DNA from 3 places in the Brevibacillus sp. YAE8 genome. Region 3 is predicted to be linked to each of the others. Evidence: a T-box and tRNA genes for the amino acid it is inferred to sense, from the RefSeq annotation. Region 3 holds a T-box; the other regions hold tRNA genes.
The links. A T-box is a leader RNA that pairs with one kind of tRNA and senses whether it is charged. The one in region 3 lies ahead of thrS (threonine--tRNA ligase), so its partner is inferred to be a tRNA-Thr.
Positions count from the first base shown of each region.

Region 1: it encodes a tRNA-Thr, which carries the amino acid that the T-box ahead of thrS (threonine--tRNA ligase) is inferred to sense. The anticodon was not compared.
Region 2: it encodes a tRNA-Thr, which carries the amino acid that the T-box ahead of thrS (threonine--tRNA ligase) is inferred to sense. The anticodon was not compared.

Region 1 is NZ_BAAIYG010000031.1:657-7,117, reverse strand. Features, by position in the region: gene dnaN (DNA polymerase III subunit beta) at 1-342, shown strand, start outside; gene yaaA (S4 domain-containing protein YaaA) at 391-606, shown strand; gene recF (DNA replication/repair protein RecF) at 623-1,741, shown strand; gene remB (extracellular matrix regulator RemB) at 1,751-2,038, shown strand; gene gyrB (DNA topoisomerase (ATP-hydrolyzing) subunit B) at 2,047-3,963, shown strand; tRNA gene AC27IT_RS23845 (tRNA-Ile) at 4,189-4,265, shown strand; tRNA gene AC27IT_RS23840 (tRNA-Ala) at 4,320-4,395, shown strand; tRNA gene AC27IT_RS23835 (tRNA-Asn) at 4,435-4,510, shown strand; tRNA gene AC27IT_RS23830 (tRNA-Thr) at 4,517-4,592, shown strand; tRNA gene AC27IT_RS23825 (tRNA-Glu) at 4,610-4,683, shown strand; tRNA gene AC27IT_RS23820 (tRNA-Val) at 4,768-4,843, shown strand; tRNA gene AC27IT_RS23815 (tRNA-Asp) at 4,866-4,942, shown strand; tRNA gene AC27IT_RS23810 (tRNA-Phe) at 4,978-5,053, shown strand; tRNA gene AC27IT_RS23805 (tRNA-Thr) at 5,071-5,146, shown strand; tRNA gene AC27IT_RS23800 (tRNA-Tyr) at 5,196-5,280, shown strand; tRNA gene AC27IT_RS23795 (tRNA-Gln) at 5,299-5,373, shown strand; tRNA gene AC27IT_RS23790 (tRNA-Lys) at 5,380-5,455, shown strand; tRNA gene AC27IT_RS23785 (tRNA-Leu) at 5,477-5,563, shown strand; tRNA gene AC27IT_RS23780 (tRNA-Gly) at 5,588-5,663, shown strand; tRNA gene AC27IT_RS23775 (tRNA-Arg) at 5,816-5,889, shown strand; tRNA gene AC27IT_RS23770 (tRNA-Pro) at 5,906-5,982, shown strand; tRNA gene AC27IT_RS23765 (tRNA-Leu) at 6,001-6,082, shown strand; tRNA gene AC27IT_RS23760 (tRNA-Gly) at 6,089-6,162, shown strand; tRNA gene AC27IT_RS23755 (tRNA-Ser) at 6,171-6,259, shown strand; tRNA gene AC27IT_RS23750 (tRNA-Met) at 6,284-6,360, shown strand; tRNA gene AC27IT_RS23745 (tRNA-Trp) at 6,362-6,435, shown strand; tRNA gene AC27IT_RS23740 (tRNA-His) at 6,459-6,461, shown strand, end outside.
Region 2 is NZ_BAAIYG010000034.1:30,629-36,378, reverse strand. Features, by position in the region: tRNA gene AC27IT_RS24845 (tRNA-Asn) at 14-89, shown strand; tRNA gene AC27IT_RS24840 (tRNA-Ser) at 97-187, shown strand; tRNA gene AC27IT_RS24835 (tRNA-Met) at 213-289, shown strand; tRNA gene AC27IT_RS24830 (tRNA-Leu) at 299-383, shown strand; tRNA gene AC27IT_RS24825 (tRNA-Glu) at 398-471, shown strand; tRNA gene AC27IT_RS24820 (tRNA-Val) at 557-632, shown strand; tRNA gene AC27IT_RS24815 (tRNA-Met) at 711-787, shown strand; tRNA gene AC27IT_RS24810 (tRNA-Asp) at 854-930, shown strand; tRNA gene AC27IT_RS24805 (tRNA-Phe) at 966-1,041, shown strand; tRNA gene AC27IT_RS24800 (tRNA-Thr) at 1,059-1,134, shown strand; tRNA gene AC27IT_RS24795 (tRNA-Gln) at 1,139-1,213, shown strand; tRNA gene AC27IT_RS24790 (tRNA-Lys) at 1,219-1,294, shown strand; tRNA gene AC27IT_RS24785 (tRNA-Leu) at 1,359-1,440, shown strand; tRNA gene AC27IT_RS24780 (tRNA-Gly) at 1,490-1,565, shown strand; tRNA gene AC27IT_RS24775 (tRNA-Arg) at 1,614-1,690, shown strand; gene AC27IT_RS24770 (AAA family ATPase) at 1,920-2,873, shown strand; gene AC27IT_RS24765 (DUF58 domain-containing protein) at 2,888-4,093, shown strand; gene AC27IT_RS24760 (transglutaminase TgpA family protein) at 4,098-5,750, shown strand, end outside.
Region 3 is NZ_BAAIYG010000002.1:340,165-346,625, forward strand. Features, by position in the region: gene thrS (threonine--tRNA ligase) at 1-1,265, opposite strand, end outside; T-box leader at 1,321-1,584, opposite strand; gene ytxC (putative sporulation protein YtxC) at 1,613-2,533, opposite strand; gene mqnC (cyclic dehypoxanthinyl futalosine synthase) at 2,716-3,822, opposite strand; gene AC27IT_RS04480 (hypothetical protein) at 3,986-4,204, opposite strand; gene AC27IT_RS04485 (YqaA family protein) at 4,516-5,082, shown strand; gene AC27IT_RS04490 (acyl-CoA dehydrogenase family protein) at 5,157-6,461, opposite strand, start outside.

The DNA of each region.
Region 1 (6,461 bases), on a different contig from region 3:
GTCAGCACCAAGGAATTTTTGCAATCAATTGAGCGCGCTTCCTTGCTCAGCCGCGAAGGCAAATCGAACGTGGTCAAGCTGGTTACATTGCCGGACGGCAGCGTGGAGATCACTTCCAACGCACCGGAAATCGGTAAAGTTACGGACATTTTGACGCCAAAAGCCACGAACGGTGAAGAGCTGAAGATTTCCTTCAACGCGAAGTACATGATTGACGCCTTGCGTGCGATCGACAGCGCCGAGATCAAAGCCAGCTTTACCGGCCCGATGAGTCCGTTCGTGATTCGTCCGACAGACCACGACTGGATGCTGCATTTGATCCTGCCAGTCCGTACTTACTAGGTCTTTTTCGTAAAAAAGTTCTTTTTCGTAAAAGAAAGGAGCCAAACCATGCGTGAGGTTTCCATCAACACCGAATACATTGCGCTCGGCCAATTTTTGAAGCTGGCTGACGTCATTGACACAGGCGGCATGGCTAAAGCGTTTTTGGCAGAAGTGCCGATCAAGATCAATGGCGAGTTGGACAACCGGCGCGGCCGCAAGCTATATCCTGGCGATGAAGTGGCGATTGAAGGCCATGGCCGCTTTCAAGTGGTACGCCGCTGAGAGGAGAGCGTGATTCTTGTTTCTCAAGAACCTGTCGCTAACCAACTATCGCAACTACCAATCCTTGTCCTTGGATTTTGACGGACCGATCCAGTTGTTCATCGGGAACAACGCCCAAGGGAAAACTAATGCACTCGAGTCGATATACGTTCTGGCTCTGGCCAAATCCCACCGCACGCCCCGAGACAAGGAGCTGATTGCGTGGGATGCCGATTACGCCACGATCCGTAGCGATGTTCTTCGTCGCTACGGTTCTGTTCGTTTGGAGCTGCAGTTGACAACCAAGGGAAAGCGGGCCAAAATCAACGGAATGGAGCAGCAAAAGCTGAGCGCCTACGTGGGAGCTTTGAACGTAGTCATGTTTGCGCCGGAGGACCTGTCCATTGTAAAAGGAGCGCCTGCCCAGCGTAGGCGTTTCATTGACATGGAAATTGGCCAAGTTTCGCCCACCTATCTGTATTATTTGAGCAACTACAACAAGGTGCTGGCTCAGCGGAACCAACTGCTGAAGGACTTGGCGATGAAAAAAAGCCATTCGCTGGAAATGCTGGCAATTTGGAATACCCAACTGGCCGATTTAGCGGTAAAATTGTTGAGGAAGCGATTTGAGTTTCTGCGCAAGCTGGAGGTGTGGGCGCAGGAGATCCACACCGGCATTACCAGCGGCAGGGAAATGCTTTCTTTGCATTACGTGAACTCATCGCCCGTTACGGATGAAATGTCGGCAGAGCAAGCGGTTGAAAAAATGCTGGCTGCCTATGAAGAGGTTCGCGACCGGGAAATTATGCGCGGAAGCACGCTGATCGGACCGCACCGCGATGATTTTTCACTCAAAGTGAACAACATGGATGTCCAGACGTACGGTTCGCAAGGGCAGCAGCGCACGAGCGCCCTGTCCATCAAATTGGCCGAAATTGAGCTGATTAAAGAAGAAGTCGGGGAATACCCCGTTCTTTTGTTGGATGATGTCTTGTCAGAGTTGGATGAACATCGGCAAACCCTGCTGCTCGAAACCATTCAGGATCGGGTTCAGACGTTTGTAAGCACGACAGGTGTGGAAGGCTTAAAGCATCAGGTTCTCCAGCAAGCCTCTCGGTTTTACGTGAAGGAAGGGACAATCTCGGGAGAAAGGTAGGGGTCAGGGATGTTTATTCACATTGGTGGAGATACTGTGGTGAGCACTAAGGAAGTTATTTCCATCCTCGACCATCAAACCGTGAAATCCTCGAAGGTCAACAAGGCTTTCCTGGAGGAAAAGCGGAAAACGATTGTCGATCACAGCGTGGAAGAAACAAAATCTTATGTAATCACCCAGGACGCCATTTACTGTTCACCTATTTCTTCTCTGACGCTAAAGCGACGCGCTCAGTTCGTGGACAGCTTGGATCAGTTTCCCTTTGTACAAGCTGAAGTGGAGGAGTTGACAGAGTAGTGGATCAAGTGACGACGAACGATACAAACTATGATGCGAGTCAGATTCAGGTTCTGGAAGGTCTGGAAGCTGTTCGGAAACGTCCCGGCATGTATATCGGCTCGACCAGCAGCCGCGGTTTGCATCACCTGGTATGGGAGATTGTCGACAATGCTATCGACGAGGCGCTTGCCGGTTATTGCGACAACATCTTGGTGGTCATTCATCCGGACAACTCCGTATCTGTAACTGATAACGGCCGGGGAATCCCGACCGGCATCCATGAAAAAACCGGGAAATCAACCGTTGAGACGGTTTTGACTGTCCTGCACGCCGGCGGAAAATTCGGCGGTGGCGGATACAAAGTCTCCGGCGGTCTGCACGGGGTAGGTAGCTCGGTAGTGAACGCGCTATCTGAATGGATGGAAGTAGAAGTAAAGCAAAACAACAAAATTCACTATATGCGCTTTACAGTCGGAACGCCTGATGCTGATCTTGCCGTCATTGGCGAGACAGAGGAGACGGGAACAAAAGTCACCTTCAAGCCAGATCCGACGATTTTTACGGAAACGACTGTTTTTGAATACGACGTTTTGCAAAAACGTATTCGCGAGCTCGCCTTCCTGAACAAAGGGCTGCGCATTACGCTGAAGGATACGCGCCCGGACCAGGAGCGGGAAGAATCGTTCCACTATGAGGGCGGTATCGTACAGTTCGTGGAATACTTGAATAAAAACCGGGAACCGTTGCACGAAGAGGTCATTTACTGCGAGGGCGAAAAAGACGGCCTTTTCGTTGAGGTTGCTCTGCAGTACAACGACAGCTATGTGAGCAACATCTACTCGTTCGCCAACAACATCAACACGCATGAGGGCGGAACGCACGAAACAGGCTTCAAGACAGCTCTTACCCGTGTCATTAACGACTACAGCCGCAAATTCAATCTCCTGAAGGAAAAAGATCCGAACCTCTCCGGCGATGACGTGCGCGAAGGGATTACGGCGATCATTTCCGTGAAGATTCAGGAGCCGCAGTTTGAAGGGCAGACGAAAACCAAGCTCGGCAATTCGGAAGCGCGCAGCATTACCGAATCTGTCTTTGGCGATCGCTTCAGCACCTTTATGGAGGAAAATCCGGGCGTAGCGAAAAAAGTGGTGGAGAAAGCCCTGATGGCTTCCCGTGCTCGTGAAGCAGCGCGGAAAGCCCGTGAAATGACTCGCCGTAAAAGTGCGCTCGAAGTCAGCGCTTTGCCGGGTAAATTGGCGGACTGCTCTTCGAAGGACGCTTCGGAATCCGAACTGTTCATCGTTGAGGGGGACTCCGCGGGCGGTTCTGCGAAGTCCGGCCGCGATCGCCATTTCCAGGCCATTCTTCCTTTGCGTGGAAAAGTGCTGAACGTAGAGAAAGCGCGCTTGGACAAAATTCTCGGCAACAACGAGATTCGCATGATTATTACTGCGCTCGGCACCGGGGTAGGCGAAGATTTTGACATTACAAAAGCGCGCTACCACAAAGTTGTGATTATGACGGACGCGGACGTGGACGGCTCGCATATTCGCACGCTGCTGCTGACGTTCTTCTACCGTTACATGCGTCAGCTCATCGAAGCGGGGTACATTTATATCGCGCAGCCGCCGCTCTACAGCATCAAGCAAGGCAAGACGCTGCATTACGCGTATAACGACAAGCAGCGCGATGAAATACTCGCGACCCTCAAGGCTACACCGAAGCCAAGCGTCCAGCGCTACAAAGGGTTGGGCGAGATGAATGCTGACCAATTGTGGGAGACGACAATGGACCCTGCCATGCGCACGCTCCTGCAAGTGAACCTGGAAGACGCCATGGAAGCAGACATGGTGTTTGAGACGCTCATGGGCGACGAAGTAGAGCCGCGCAGGGAGTTTATCGAGCAACACGCGGCATCTGTAAGGGATTTGGACATTTAAGCTTTGAAATAGATTCGGTATATGGCAAGAAGGCTCAGCGATCCAGGCGGTATGAAAATGGCTTCAACAGGCGGTTTGCGCTGAACGAAGCTATTATTTTGCTGAGCTTTGGATAGCTGAGTCTGCCTTCTTGCAAAAAAATTCACTGTCGCACGATAAAAAAATCAAAAATTCTATTGCAATGAATTAAAATGTATGCTAGATTAAAGATCCAGGAAGTGATACGGGCCTATAGCTCAGTTGGTTAGAGCGCACGCCTGATAAGCGTGAGGTCGGCTGTTCGAGTCAGCCTAGGCCCACCACTTATACAAGGCGATAGCGCCGGATGCGACATCGCTTCTCCATTTTTGGAAAATGGGGCTGTAGCTCAGTTGGGAGAGCGCCTGCCTTGCAAGCAGGAGGTCATCGGTTCGATCCCGTTCAGCTCCACCAATATACTCCTATAGGCAATTGGCCTGGATGTCCTAATGTTCCTCGGTAGCTCAGTTGGTAGAGCAATCGGCTGTTAACCGATCGGTCGGCGGTTCGAGTCCGTCCCGAGGAGCCATATCACGCTCCTGTAGCTCAGTCGGTAGAGCGTTTCCATGGTAAGGAAGAGGTCGCAGGTTCGATTCCTGTCGGGAGCACCAGAAATGATTACGAACATGGCCCGTTGGTGAAGCGGTTTAACACAGCAGCCTTTCACGCTGTCATACAGGGGTTCGAATCCCCTACGGGTCACTTATACACCCAACTAGTTGTTGGGGTCCCCGCAAAGTACTCGGTGTTGCTACAACGCAATCTCTTCACTTTGTGGGGTACTTTGGAGGCTTAGCTCAGCTGGGAGAGCATCTGCCTTACAAGCAGAGGGTCGGCGGTTCGATCCCGTCAGCCTCCACCATTTTCACGAATGACAAAAACATGGAGCTGTGGTGAAGTTGGAGTTCACGCCGGTCTGTCACACCGGAGGTCGCGGGTTCGAGTCCCGTCAGCTCCGCCATTATTCAAAAAGTAATGGTGGACTCACATACACGAGGCTCGGTAGCTCAGTCGGTAGAGCAGAGGACTGAAAATCCTCGTGTCGGCGGTTCGATTCCGTCCCGAGCCACCATGAAATAAACTGAACATGCCGGTATAGCTCAATTGGTAGAGCACCTGACTTGTAATCAGGGGGTTGTGGGTTCAAGTCCTATTGCCGGCACCATTTTCATCCTTTCGAGCAAAGAGCAATCCGTGCTTACGAAGGACAAGCTGGGGAGATAGTGAAGTGGCTAAACACGGCAGACTGTAAATCTGCTCCCTCCGGGTTCGGCGGTTCGAATCCGTCTCTCCCCACCATCTTTACTTCATGGCTATTGGGGTATAGCCAAGCGGTAAGGCAACGGACTTTGACTCCGTCATTCCTAGGTTCAAATCCTAGTACCCCAGCCATAATGAGAGCCATTAGCTCAGTTGGTAGAGCATCTGACTTTTAATCAGAGGGTCGAAGGTTCGAGTCCTTCATGGCTCACCAGTATTTTTGACAAGTAGATATGCGGTCGTGGCGGAATTGGCAGACGCGCTAGATTCAGGTTCTAGTGGTGGCAACACCGTGGAGGTTCAAGTCCTCTCGACCGCACCAACCCATCCTATGATGGATGAAAATGCGGACGTAGCTCAATTGGTAGAGCGTCGCCTTGCCAAGGCGAAGGTCGCGGGTTCGAGACCCGTCGTCCGCTCCATCAATGTTCTCGGGTCTCTCACCCGTTCCGGGTTTACCCTGGAAGAACATCAAGGAAGAGTGTCACGGGCACTTCCGATCTGGCTTTGCAGGCAGCGTTTTGACGCAGCAGCGCCAGAAAGAAGCGAGACCCGTCGTCCGCTCCATTATCATGTGCCCTTAGCTCAGCCGGATAGAGCGTTTGACTACGAATCAAAAGGTCGGGAGTTCGAATCTCTCAGGGCACGCTTTTCTTTATATAGTCGGGAAGTAGCTCAGCTTGGTAGAGTACTTGGCTTGGGACCAAGGGGTCGCAGGTTCGAATCCTGTCTTCCCGACCAGTTTTTCCAATTTGATATGCCGGTGTGGCGGAATGGCAGACGCGCGCGACTCAAAATCGTGAGGGAAACCGTGGGGGTTCAAGTCCCTTCACCGGCACCATATTTTGCGGGTGTAGTTCAATGGTAGAACTCCAGCCTTCCAAGCTGGTCGCGTGGGTTCGATTCCCATCACCCGCTCCATTTTTTGCGGAGGGATACCGAAGTGGTCATAACGGGGCGGTCTTGAAAACCGTTAGGGTGCAAGCCCACGGGGGTTCGAATCCCTCTCCCTCCGCCATTCTCATTCCTACCTGATGTTCGTGGCGGCGTAGCTCAGATGGCTAGAGCGTTCGGTTCATACCCGAAAGGTCGGGGGTTCGATCCCCTCCACCGCTACCATAGGGGCATAGTTTAACGGTAGAACGAAGGTCTCCAAAACCTTTGGTGTGGGTTCGATTCCTACTGCCCCTGCCAAAAGTGTATAGTTACTATTCATGGCG
Region 2 (5,750 bases), on a different contig from region 3:
AATCCTTCAACGTTCCTCGGTAGCTCAGTTGGTAGAGCAATCGGCTGTTAACCGATCGGTCGGCGGTTCGAGTCCGTCCCGAGGAGCCATATATGCGGAGAGTTACCCAAGAGGCCGAAGGGGACGGTTTGCTAAACCGTTAGTATGCGCAAGCGTAGCGAGGGTTCGAATCCCTCACTCTCCGCCATATCTTTTCAAACAAACAGCTTTATGGCGGTGTAGCTCAGCTGGTTAGAGCGTTCGGTTCATACCCGAAAGGTCGGGGGTTCGATTCCCTCCGCCGCTACCATCCTAAGCTGCGGTCGTGGTGGAATTGGCAGACACACCATCTTGAGGGGGTGGCGGGGCGACCCGTGCGAGTTCGAGTCTCGCCGACCGCACCATATCTTAATAGCTTGGCCCGTTGGTGAAGCGGTTTAACACAGCAGCCTTTCACGCTGTCATACAGGGGTTCGAATCCCCTACGGGTCACCTACAAATTCTTCATAAAGCAAAGTGCTTGCTATACTGCAGCACAAAAAGCTTTGTGAAGGCCCCGACAAGAGTCGGGGATTGTGGAGGCTTAGCTCAGCTGGGAGAGCATCTGCCTTACAAGCAGAGGGTCGGCGGTTCGATCCCGTCAGCCTCCACCATTTATCATAATCATATGGATGGTCACCCAAAAGCGTCTTGCTTCTAAGATAGGTGCTGACATTGATCGTCCGAATCGTCGCGGGATGGAGCAGCTCGGTAGCTCGTCGGGCTCATAACCCGAAGGTCGCAGGTTCAAATCCTGCTCCCGCAACCAAATTTTCTACTCGCACTGCTCCAGAGTGAAGTAGAAGCGAAGTGCCCATCGGGTGCAGTCACGTATGGAGCTGTGGTGAAGTTGGAGTTCACGCCGGTCTGTCACACCGGAGGTCGCGGGTTCGAGTCCCGTCAGCTCCGCCATTTCTTAGCTAGAGAGATGGCAACCAAATTTTTGAGGCTCGGTAGCTCAGTCGGTAGAGCAGAGGACTGAAAATCCTCGTGTCGGCGGTTCGATTCCGTCCCGAGCCACCATTTACAGATGATATTTTGCCGGTATAGCTCAATTGGTAGAGCACCTGACTTGTAATCAGGGGGTTGTGGGTTCAAGTCCTATTGCCGGCACCACCATTGGGGTATAGCCAAGCGGTAAGGCAACGGACTTTGACTCCGTCATTCCTAGGTTCAAATCCTAGTACCCCAGCCACTTGTGAGCCATTAGCTCAGTTGGTAGAGCATCTGACTTTTAATCAGAGGGTCGAAGGTTCGAGTCCTTCATGGCTCACCAGTTTTTATAAACATAGAAACACGCAGCACGATAGAAATATCGATGCCCTTTTCTGTTTTACCATGCGGGTGTGGCGGAATGGCAGACGCACCAGATTTAGGTTCTGGCGGGAGACCGTGGGGGTTCAAGTCCCTTCACCCGCACCATATAACGAGAAGGCTTTGCAGCCAGAGCAAACCTTTTATCATGTCACACGCGGACGTAGCTCAATTGGTAGAGCGTCGCCTTGCCAAGGCGAAGGTCGCGGGTTCGAGACCCGTCGTCCGCTCCATAGTTGTTCTGCTAGCTTTCAGCCAGTACAGGTTGACCCGCAAAACATGTGCCCTTAGCTCAGCCGGATAGAGCGTTTGACTACGAATCAAAAGGTCGGGAGTTCGAATCTCTCAGGGCACGCCATTACTTCATATGAAATCGAAGAGTAGGATCAATTCCTACTCTTTTTTGCATAATCATGGCTGCATTCTTACAATTTTTAAGTAAGTTTTCCTTGTATCTCCCATTTCCATCCATTACTTTAGAATTACACTGCTGTTTTCTACGCAGGTGATACAAGAGAAGACGGGTAACAAAATGTTTCTGTTACAAGCTCGATGGAAGAATAAGATGGAACAGGAGATGTATTAACGTGAACCCAATTAAATTGGAACAAATGCATCCTGCAATTGCAAAGTTGATCGATAATATAGAAAAAGTTCTGATTGGAAAACGTTCCGTGATTGAGATGATGGTCGCGGCTGTATTGGCAAACGGACATGTTTTGTTGGAGGACGTTCCGGGTGTGGGCAAGACGATGCTGGTACGTGCTTTGGCTAAGTCGATCGGGGGAGAATTCAAGCGTATCCAGTTCACTCCTGACTTGCTGCCGACAGATGTGACAGGAGTAGCAATTTTCAACCAACAGACGATGCAGTTTGAGTTCCGGCAAGGACCGCTGTTTGCAAACGTTATTTTGGCGGACGAAATCAACCGGACCTCTCCGAAGACGCAGTCTGCTCTGCTGGAAGCGATGGAGGAGCGGTCTGTTACAGTAGATGGTGCAACTTATCGGCTGGCCGATCCGTTTTTTGTGATGGCCACTCAAAACCCATTGGAGTACGAAGGGACGTTTCCATTGCCTGAGGCACAGTTGGACCGTTTCCTGATGCAATTGCGCCTGGGCTATCCGACCGTGGAAGAAGAAATGCGCATGCTCTCCAGATTCTCGGAGGTGAACCCGCTCGCACAACTTGAGCCGGTGATGACGGCAGCAGACTTGGCGCAACTGCAAAAAGAGGTAGCTTCCGTCAAGGTTTCCGAGGGAGTAAAAGAGTATATCGTGCGGCTGTGCCACCGCACACGTGACCACCATCATATTTACCTCGGGGTAAGTCCAAGGGGCTCTCTCGCCCTCTACAGAGCCGTTCAGGCACTGGCTTTCGTGCGGGGAAGGGATTACGCCATCCCGGACGATGTCAAAGAGCTGGTGCCAGTCGTATTCGCCCACCGGATGATCGTGAAGCCGGAAGCACGTCTGGAAGGAGCAACCGTTGATCGGGTATTGACCGTGATTTTGGCCGAAACCCGCGTTCCGGTGAGCTGAGGCGGTGACTGCGGATGAGACAACGAAGATGGGGTAAGCTCAAAGCGCTCCTGCTTGTGGCAATCACCTACGTATTTGCCAAGTTTCAGGGCGGCTTTTCCAGTTGGTTTCTATTTTACAGCAGTCTGGTGTTCCTCGCTTATGAGGTTTTGGCGTATTTTTTAATGTTCTCGACGCTGGAGGTAGAGCGAGTCATCGACCGCAACCGCCTGCAGGACGGCGAGGACGTCGTAGTAACCGTGCGCCTGCGCCGGAAAATCCGTTTTCCGCTGGGCTGGCACATGATCGTGGAGCCGTTGCCTGAGCGGCTCGCAGGTGTATATGAGCCGCACAGGCAGTTGATTTTTCCCTGGTTTAAAAAAGAAATGGAGTTCCGCTATGTCATACCGAGTCTCCAGCGAGGTTTTTACCGGCTGGATCAGTGCGTCGTGAGTGGCGGGGATTTTTTTGGGTTCAGCGAAAGGCGCAAAGTCTTTTCGTTTCCCCAGGAGTTTCTCGTTTACCCGCGGTACAAGGAACTAACGCATTGGGCCTTGGGGGATGGCAGCTTCAGCGGCAACGTGCACGTGTCGCACAAACGCTCCGACGATGTCGCTGCCGTGAGGGGCGTGCGCGAATACCAGCGCGGTGATCGCCTGAGCCAGATTCATTGGCGCGCATCTGCAAGGGGAACGGGCTTGAAGACGAAGGAATTTGAACATCAGGCGATGAACCAGGCCGTTTTTTTCCTCGATGTAGAAAAAGAAAGCTATCAAGGACAGCCGGTACAGTTGTTTGAGACGGCAGTAAGGCTGACGGCAAGCCTGATCGCCTATGCCAATCGCAACCAGTACCATTACGGGCTGGTGTACAAGCAAAATGAACGCATTTCGATTGCTCCGGCGCTTTCCCACACTCATTTTCTGCGCGTCTTCGATCAATTGGCGCGGGTCATGCCAGCGGGCAGCGAATCGTTTGCGCGGGTTGTGGGACGCGAGGCGCTGGAACAGCAGCAAGGCGTGACCTTGATCGTCGTGACTCCGCGCGTGGAAAAAGACCTGGTTCACCGTTTGATTGCTTTGGCGCAAAAAGGCAGAAGAGTGCAGTTATTCTATGTGCATGCTGACACTGTCATTTCCCAAGAGAGAAGACGAGCCCTGCAACTGCTGGGCGGAAGCAAAATATCATGTACGTCTGTCCACATCGACGAACAAGAGTGGAAACGGATTGGAGGTGCATAGACTCATGAGCGTGTGGAAGCGACCAACGATATGGCAATGGGTCTCGGCCCTTTTTCTGTTCCTCATGCTAAGAGAGTGGCTGCTCCCTCTCCAGGAGCTGACGGATACGGGCGTGCTGTGGCCGTTTCTTGTCATTGTGGCCGGTGTCCTGGCGATCGACGTAGCGGTTCCGTACAGGTGGGTAACGTTGCCGTTCAAGCTGCTGGGCCTCCTCTGGTTGTTGCATGCTACGCTATTCGATACACCGTTGTTTACAACCGATTGGCTGGCGGAATTGTACAGGCAGATTGTGCATGATATCCCGCTGGCTCTCGAGCAAGACTGGGGAGCGATGTCCATTTTGTCGCGCAATGCTTTGTTTGATGCCCTGCTGCTTGTCCTGATTACCATGCTGACTTATCTGGTGCTGGAGCAGAGACAGGGCTTGTGGTTTGTCTTTTTGACAGAGCTGTACTTGGCAGTGCTCGATACGTTCCTGCCTTACGACGCCAGCGCAGGAATTGTGCGGACGCTGATCTTTGGCTTTTTGCTGCTCGCTGTCAGCCATCTGATGAGAATGACCAGCATGGCGACGGTGACAGAAAAAAGAAGCCGGATATTGTTCGGTTCTCTGATGGCCTCTTTGCTGGTCATTTTGATTAGTGTCGGCATCGGGTATGCGGCTCCCAAAAAAGATGCGAGCTGGCCTGATCCGATTGCCTTTTTGATGGGAAGCGGCACGGAAGCACCGACTGCCGTCATGAAAAAAGTCGGCTACGACAACAACGACGAAATGTTGGGCGGGCCTTTCATGCAGGACAATACGCTCGTGTTCATGGCGACGACCAATGAGCACAGCTATTGGCGCGGGGACTCCAAGGACGTCTACACAGGCGTAGGCTGGGAAAAAGGCGATCGCGAGTACGAGGCGATTTTGGACCCGCAAACATACGAGTGGAAAAACGAGCTGTTTCACGGCCTGGAAACGAAAAAGGTAGAGGCAACGCTGGAGTTCAAAGGCCCGCAGCAGTTTGCTACCGTCTTTTATCCCGGGCAGTTGAACAAAGTGAGCAATTACGCTCCGCCAAATGCGACTGTCGTTTACGACAAGATGAATCAGCAGCTTGAGGTCCGCGCGGGAAAAATCAATCTGATCCAGCCTACGGGCGCAAATGGACGGACAGAGTACGGACCGAATACGATGCTGCTCAAGCTGCACCGGTACAAGGTGGACGCAGAGGTGCCGATTGTCAGCGAAAAGGCGATCATGGAAGCGGGAACGGACTATCCCGACGAGATCAAAGAGCGCTATTTGCAGCTTCCGGCGACTTTGCCGCCGCGCGTGAAAGAACTGGCGCAAAGCGTGACCAAAAACGCCAAGACGCCTTATGAAAAAGTAAGAGCGATCGAGAATTACTTGCGAGCGAGTGGAAAATATAAGTATGAAACAAAAGATGTGCCTGTGGCAGCGGAAGGGCAAGACTTTGTCGACCACTTTCTGTTTGACAGCATGAGGGGATATTGCGATCATTTCTCCACCTCGATGGCGGTGATGCTGCGCTCACTCGACATCCCCGCGCGTTGGGTAAAAGGATTCGCCCCAGGCGAGAGAGTGGGCAGCGACGATCAGAACCGCGACATCATGGAAATTCGCAATAAAGACGCCCACTCGTGGGTA
Region 3 (6,461 bases):
GAAAGTGCTACGCTGTATTCAAAGCCGAACACTTTGTAGATTTTGTCGATCAGCTTAATCATGTTTTTGATTTCGCTCTCGATCTGGTCAGGGCGGACGAATACGTGTGCGTCATCCTGGCAGAAGGTGCGAACCCGCAGCATGCCGTTCAGCGCGCCGGAATATTCGTGGCGGTGAACCTGGCCGAACTCGGCATAGCGAATCGGCAAGTCGCGGTAGGAATGCATTGCGTTTTTGTAAATGAGCATGTGTCCTGGGCAGTTCATCGGCTTCAAGGCGTAAGTCGCGTTGTCGACTTCAGAGAAGTACATGTTTTCCTTGTAGTGATCCCAGTGACCGGATTCTTTCCAGAGGCGCTCGTTCATGAGGAACGGCGAGCGCACCTCTGTGTATTGGGCAAGCTGTTGCAGGCGGCGGGAGAACTGCTCCAGCTCGTTGCGGACAGTGAAGCCGTTTGGCAGGTAGAACGGCATGCCAGGCGCTTCCTCGGAGAACATGAACAGCTCCAGCTCTTTGCCCAGTTTGCGGTGGTCGCGCTTTTTCGCCTCTTCGATGAAGTGCAGATATTCGTCCATATCCGCTTTTTTCGGCCAAGCGGTACCGTAGACGCGCTGCAGCACCTGGTTTTCCGCTTTTCCGCGCCAGTATGCACCTGCCACGCTCATCAGCTTGAACGCTTTGATGTAGCCAGTGGACGGCAAGTGCGGGCCGCGACAGAGGTCGAAAAATTCGCCCTGCTCGTACAGGGTGATCGTCGCATCCGCCGGCAAGTCGCGGATGAGTTCCAGCTTCAGATGGTCGTTGAGGTTTTGGAAAATTCTTGTCGCCTCGTCGCGGCTGACGACTCTGCGGCGGATCGGCAAGTCTTCCTTCACGATTTTTTCCATTTCCGCCTCAATCTTGCCCAAGTCTTCTGGCGAGAGCGAGACCGGAATGTCCATGTCGTAGTAGAAGCCGTCTTCGATCACAGGACCGATCCCGAATTTGACTTCGCTGCCGTACAGGCGTCTTACTGCCTGGGCGAGCAAGTGAGCGGTACTGTGACGGTAAACTTCCAAGCCTTCCGGCGAATCGAGGGTCACGATTTCAATTGCTGCGTCATCCTCAAGCGGCGTGTACAGATCCACGACTTTGCCGTCTTTTTTGCCGGCTACTGCTTTTTTCTTCAGGCTCGCGCTGATGGAGCCTGCGATCTCTTCGATGGTGATCCCAGCTTCGTACTGACGGACTGCTCCATCCGGGAACGTTACGTTAATTTGTGCCACCTTGGATTCTTCCTTCCTGTTTGTTGTTTTTGAGAAAATAAAAAACACCCATCCCAGAAGGGACGAGTGTATTCTCGCGGTACCACCCTAATTCAAGTCTGTTTTTACAAAACGGGCCGTGCAAAACGGATGCCCGAACAAACTCCTCATTGACATGGTAACGGTATGGAACCGGCAAGCCGTTAGTAAAAGCGTACGCTTCGTTCCCGGCTGCTACTCGAAGGGGGTAGATCCATATCGTCTCGCAGCAAGCTTCCAGCCAAGGCCCGCCTCTCTAGAGCGATCTCGATATCGTCCATGTCCTTCTCATCGTATTTGTAAGCGATATTCACTCTTGTTGCTGCTAATTATAGTTTAGTCGGATTGTTCCCGTCAAGTACACGTCTTTGCCCAAGGCATAACGAACAGGAATGGCAGGTGATGAGCCTGCTGTCAAAAATGCTGCGGATCGTTTGCACAAGCCCCGGCTTCTCCCCGGCCATGTGCAAAACGATGCTCTCCGGTGCCAGTGTAACCAGCGCGCTGACCAAGTAATCTTCATCGCGGCATTTTTGTTCGTCCATGCTCAGCACGGAATCGAGCTGTTCCAGCCAAAGGCGGTCTCCCTTTTTGTCATAAAGATGGAAAGGTTTGTCCACACTAGGAACAACATGGACCACTTCCTGTTTCACTTCCTGTACGGCGATAAAATAGCGCAGAAGCTCGACAAATTCCTGGTATTGCTTGTCTTCCAAATATTCGTCGATTCCCGATTCGACCAGCTCGAACAGTTCATTCCAATGCTCCTGCAGCCGGAACCTGACGAACCCCAATACGTTGATAGTTCGCTCCTGCTCCAAGTATAAAAAGGCTTTGCGGTAGACGTTTGCCTTTCGAGTCGTGGCGGCCAGCAGTTCGCGTCCGTCCAGCTCGATCTCTCGGCACATGCGCTCAATGTAGGGAAAAATTTCCGGCCATTCTTCTTCCATCTGCTCCGCCGCCAACAAATCGGCAGCCATTTCCTGCATGATCGCCGGCTCTTTGACCTGCGTCACCCACTCCGCCAATGTCAATGCCACAAAAGCTCTCGCCCACTCTATCGTCTGCGCATCGTATTCCTCTTCGCACCAGCTTTGAAAAAGGAACGTGCAGTAGTCGTCCTGTTCCTGCTCCTTGTATGTAATGCGCACCGGGGCAGTATTGACCCGCTCCATCATCTCATTTACGATAACGCGATACGTGCCACTATGCTCAGGGACATTCTCCAGCAAGACGCGAAACGTTTGCATTTTCATCCCCCCAACCGCAATTGTAGTTACAGTATATGTCCCTTTATGGGCGATATACTTTTAAACGATTGGAAACCGGGGATTGGAAGTTGCTCGTGGGGATAGAAAAACACGCTGCCAGATCGTCTGTTCCGCTCTTGCGAAAAGACGATCTGGCAGCGTGTTGCTGAACGTTTTTTCATTTAGTTTTGCATCACAAAATCTCTTTCCGCCATCTCGCCGTCCTTGAACACGCGCAAGATGTCGTACTGGGTGTTGCGCTGCGCCGGGATTTTGCCTGCGCCGCGGATCAGTTCGAGAATCTGGTTGGTGTTCACCTTGTAGGTACATGCGGCTGCCGAGACGACGTTTTCTTCCATCATCGTCTGACCGAAATCGTTTGCCCCGTAGGAAAGGGAAAGCTGGCCGTACTCTGGACCCATCGTCACCCAGGAAGCCTGGAGATTTTCGAAGTTGTCCAGCATCAGTCGGCTGATCGCCAGCGTCTTGAGGTATTCCTCCGGCGTATTGTTCACGGCTTTCATGTTCGTGTTGTCCGGCTGGAACGTCCAGACGATAAACGCCTTGAAGCCGTGCGTCTCGTCCTGTGCTTCGCGAATGCGCATCAGGGACAGCACGCGCTCCTCCATTTCCTCGCCGAAGCCGATAACCATCGTCGCCGTACCTGGCAAGCCGATGCGGTGAGCAGCTTTTTGCGTGTCGATCCACTCTTTCCACGAGCCTTTCAGGCGGGAAATTTTGCGGCGGGTACGGTCGTCGAGAATTTCGCCGCCCGCTCCCGGCAACGAATCCAGCCCTGCGGCCTTCAGTTCCTTGAGCACGTCTTCGACCGTCATGTTGGAAACTTCCGCGATTTTAATCACTTCCGCTACCGACAAGGAGTGCATCGTAATTTGCGGGAAGCGCTGCTTGATCGCGCGCAGCAGGTCGGTGAAATAGTCGATCTTCAGATCCGGGTTGGTCCCGCCCTGCATCAAGATTTCCGTGCCGCCGACGTCAATTGTCTCCTGAATCTTTTGGAAAATAGTCTCTCTGGGCAATACATAGCCTTCGCTTGAACCGGGACGACGGTAAAAGGCGCAAAAGCGGCAATACGTATCGCAAATGTTCGTGTAGTTCACATTTCGGCTGATGACAAACGTGGCAATGGGCTCTGGGTGGTGCTTTTGCATCACCAGATTGGCGTAGTGTCCGATCTTCTCAATTTCATTGCTGGCAAACAGAGCGAGGCCGTCTTCCAGGCCCAGTCGTTCTCCGGCAAGGGCACGTTCCAATATAGCATCGATCATAAGGATCACTCCTCGTACCTTACGTAAATTCCATTCCACATGATATCACAATCGGGACATAACGGCTATAGTTCGGGGTGCTGGCACAAACAGGGCGCGACGATGGTACGACGAAAAACAGCCCCGCCAAAAGCAGGGCTGTCCGTTTCTGTTGCTATAGGTATCATTCATATCCGATCTGCTCATACACTTCCGGTTCCCAATAAATGACGGTTTGCGAAAGCGGCAGATTGGTTTCGCGCGCGCCATTCGGCTGGCCGTTAAAGTAAATGATTTCCGTCACGGCTACCCGATCTCCGCGCACGTCAATTTCTCCCGTCAACTGCAAGCTGGTTCCATCCGGCGCATAAAAAACGACTTTCCCCGATCCCAATGTCTTCATGGGTTCCTCCAATACTGTATGTCCTTCTTTTCTATACTAATGGATATTCTTTCCTATCGTCAATGAAAAAGCGAGGGACTTCTTTACCACCCGCCTCCTCTTCTTCCGGGCCGAATCGCGCAGGACGAATCTCCCCAAAGCGAGAAGACGCCAGGAAAACGTAACCCCCCGGCGTAGAAAAACGTATCCCCTACTGTTGGATCAGCCAATTGGCGGTCTGTGTTTGGACAAAGCGGCATATCCTAACTACTGAAATGCGATTTTTTCCTGTATAATGGAAACCCGAGAGGAAACGTCCTAAGGAGATGCTCATGCTCGATCAAATCACACAACTGTTCATGCAATATGGAATATGGGGACTCTTTGGCATGGCATTTTTGGATTCGTTCATCAGTCCGATTCCTCCCTTTTTTATGCAAATTGCGATGAGTCTGCTCGACCCCGGTTCAGCGCTCCGCTTTGCGACCGTGGCCTTTACCGCCTCGATTCTCGGCGCGCCGATCGGCTTTTTGCTCGGCAAATGGCTCGGCAAACCGATTTTGCAAAAGCTGCTTCCGGAAAAATGGGTCGTGGTCGCCACCGAGAAATTCGCCAAAAACGGGGACGCTGCCGTGCTGATCGGCGCTTTTACTCCGATTCCGTTCAAGGTGTTTACCGTGCTGAGCGGCGTGTTCAACTACTCGCTGACAAAGCTCATGCTCTTTGCCATCGTCGGCCGGGGCTTGAAATTTTTTCTGATCGGAACCTTGTTTCACCTGTACGGCAAGCATGCCAAAGTGCTGCTGGATGAATACTTGGAGGTCACTCTGCTGGGCGCCGCCGCGCTTGTGGCGATCGGCTGGTTCATCTGGAACAAGCGCCGAAAACGCTATGCCTGAAAAGCTGTCGTGACAACCAAAAACGCCCGGGCGTGCCATGTGCAACTGCCCGGGCGTTTTTTCGCTTGTTTTTTTCAGGTAGCGGAAGCAAAGGCCGTCTGCTGCTGGAGCGCTTCCACCGGGATCGGCTCGCAGTCCAGCAGCTCGCGGAAAAACTGGACGTCCAGCAGTACGTCGCCTTGAATGCCGCGCTTTGCTTTTGGCGTCAAATGCTTTTGCGCATACAGCTTTGCCAGCACGTATTTGCGCGCGTTGTTGTCTTTGGCCACCTGGTCCTCGGCCTCGCTGACGATGCAGGAGAGCGCGTACAGGTCGATCATGTGGTCGGCGAGCGCCTTCAATTTATATGTCACATAATCAGGCGACTGCCGGAAAAGATAGGCGATATTTTCCTCCAAAACCGCAAGCTCTGCTTGCAATAGCTCGGCAAACGGCTGTGAAAAGGCGTGACGCCAGCCTTCGATACGGGAGCGCAGCAGCCGGGCGAACACGACATGGCTGTTTTCTTTTTGCATGACGCGCAAAATGTCCAGGGCGAGGATGTTGGACGTGCCCTCCCAGACCGTCAAAACCTGGGCGTCACGCAGCAGGCGCGGCGTAACGTACTCTTCGATAAAACCGTTGCCGCCGTGAATCTCGATCGCCGCATGGGCGGCCTCGACAGCTTCCTCTCCGGTCCGGTATTTCAGCAGCGGAATCAGCAGCCGGGCGAGCGCCATGTCTTCGCGGCTTCCCGAGCCATCCTGCAGGCGGTCGTACACGGCAATCATGTCAAACACCGCGCCAGTGCTCACTTCCGTATCGAGCAGCAGGCTGACCAGCATCTCTCTGACCATCGGATATTGGTCGATCGGGTTTTGGAATGCCCGGCGCTGGCTCGCGTAATATTTCGCTTCGTACAGCGCCCGGCGCATAATGCCGATGGATGCCACCGCGTTGCAAATGCGCGACAGGTTAAGCGCCTCCGCCATGTATTTGAAGCCGTTTTCCGGCTGGCCGATCAAGTAGCCTTCCGCTCCATGGAGCAGGATCTCGGCAGACGGCACCGCGTTCACGCCGAGCTTATCCTTCAGGCGCCGCACCTCGATCTGATTGCGCGTCCCATCCGGCTTGAGCCACGGGACGAGAAACAGTCCCAGCCCTTTTGTGCCCGGCTTGCTCTCGTCGATTCGCGCCAGCACGGTGGCGACCATCGCCCCTGCATTGCTCGCGAAAAACTTTTCGCCTGTCAGCCGATAGACGCCAGACTGCCCCTCCACGGGCTTCGCCACCGTGAGATTCGCTCCCACATCCGAGCCGCCCTGGCGCTCCGTCAGCCAGGTCGCGCCCTCGTACAACCGGGTGCGATCCCGCGAGGTCAGTCCGCTGAGATACTGCTT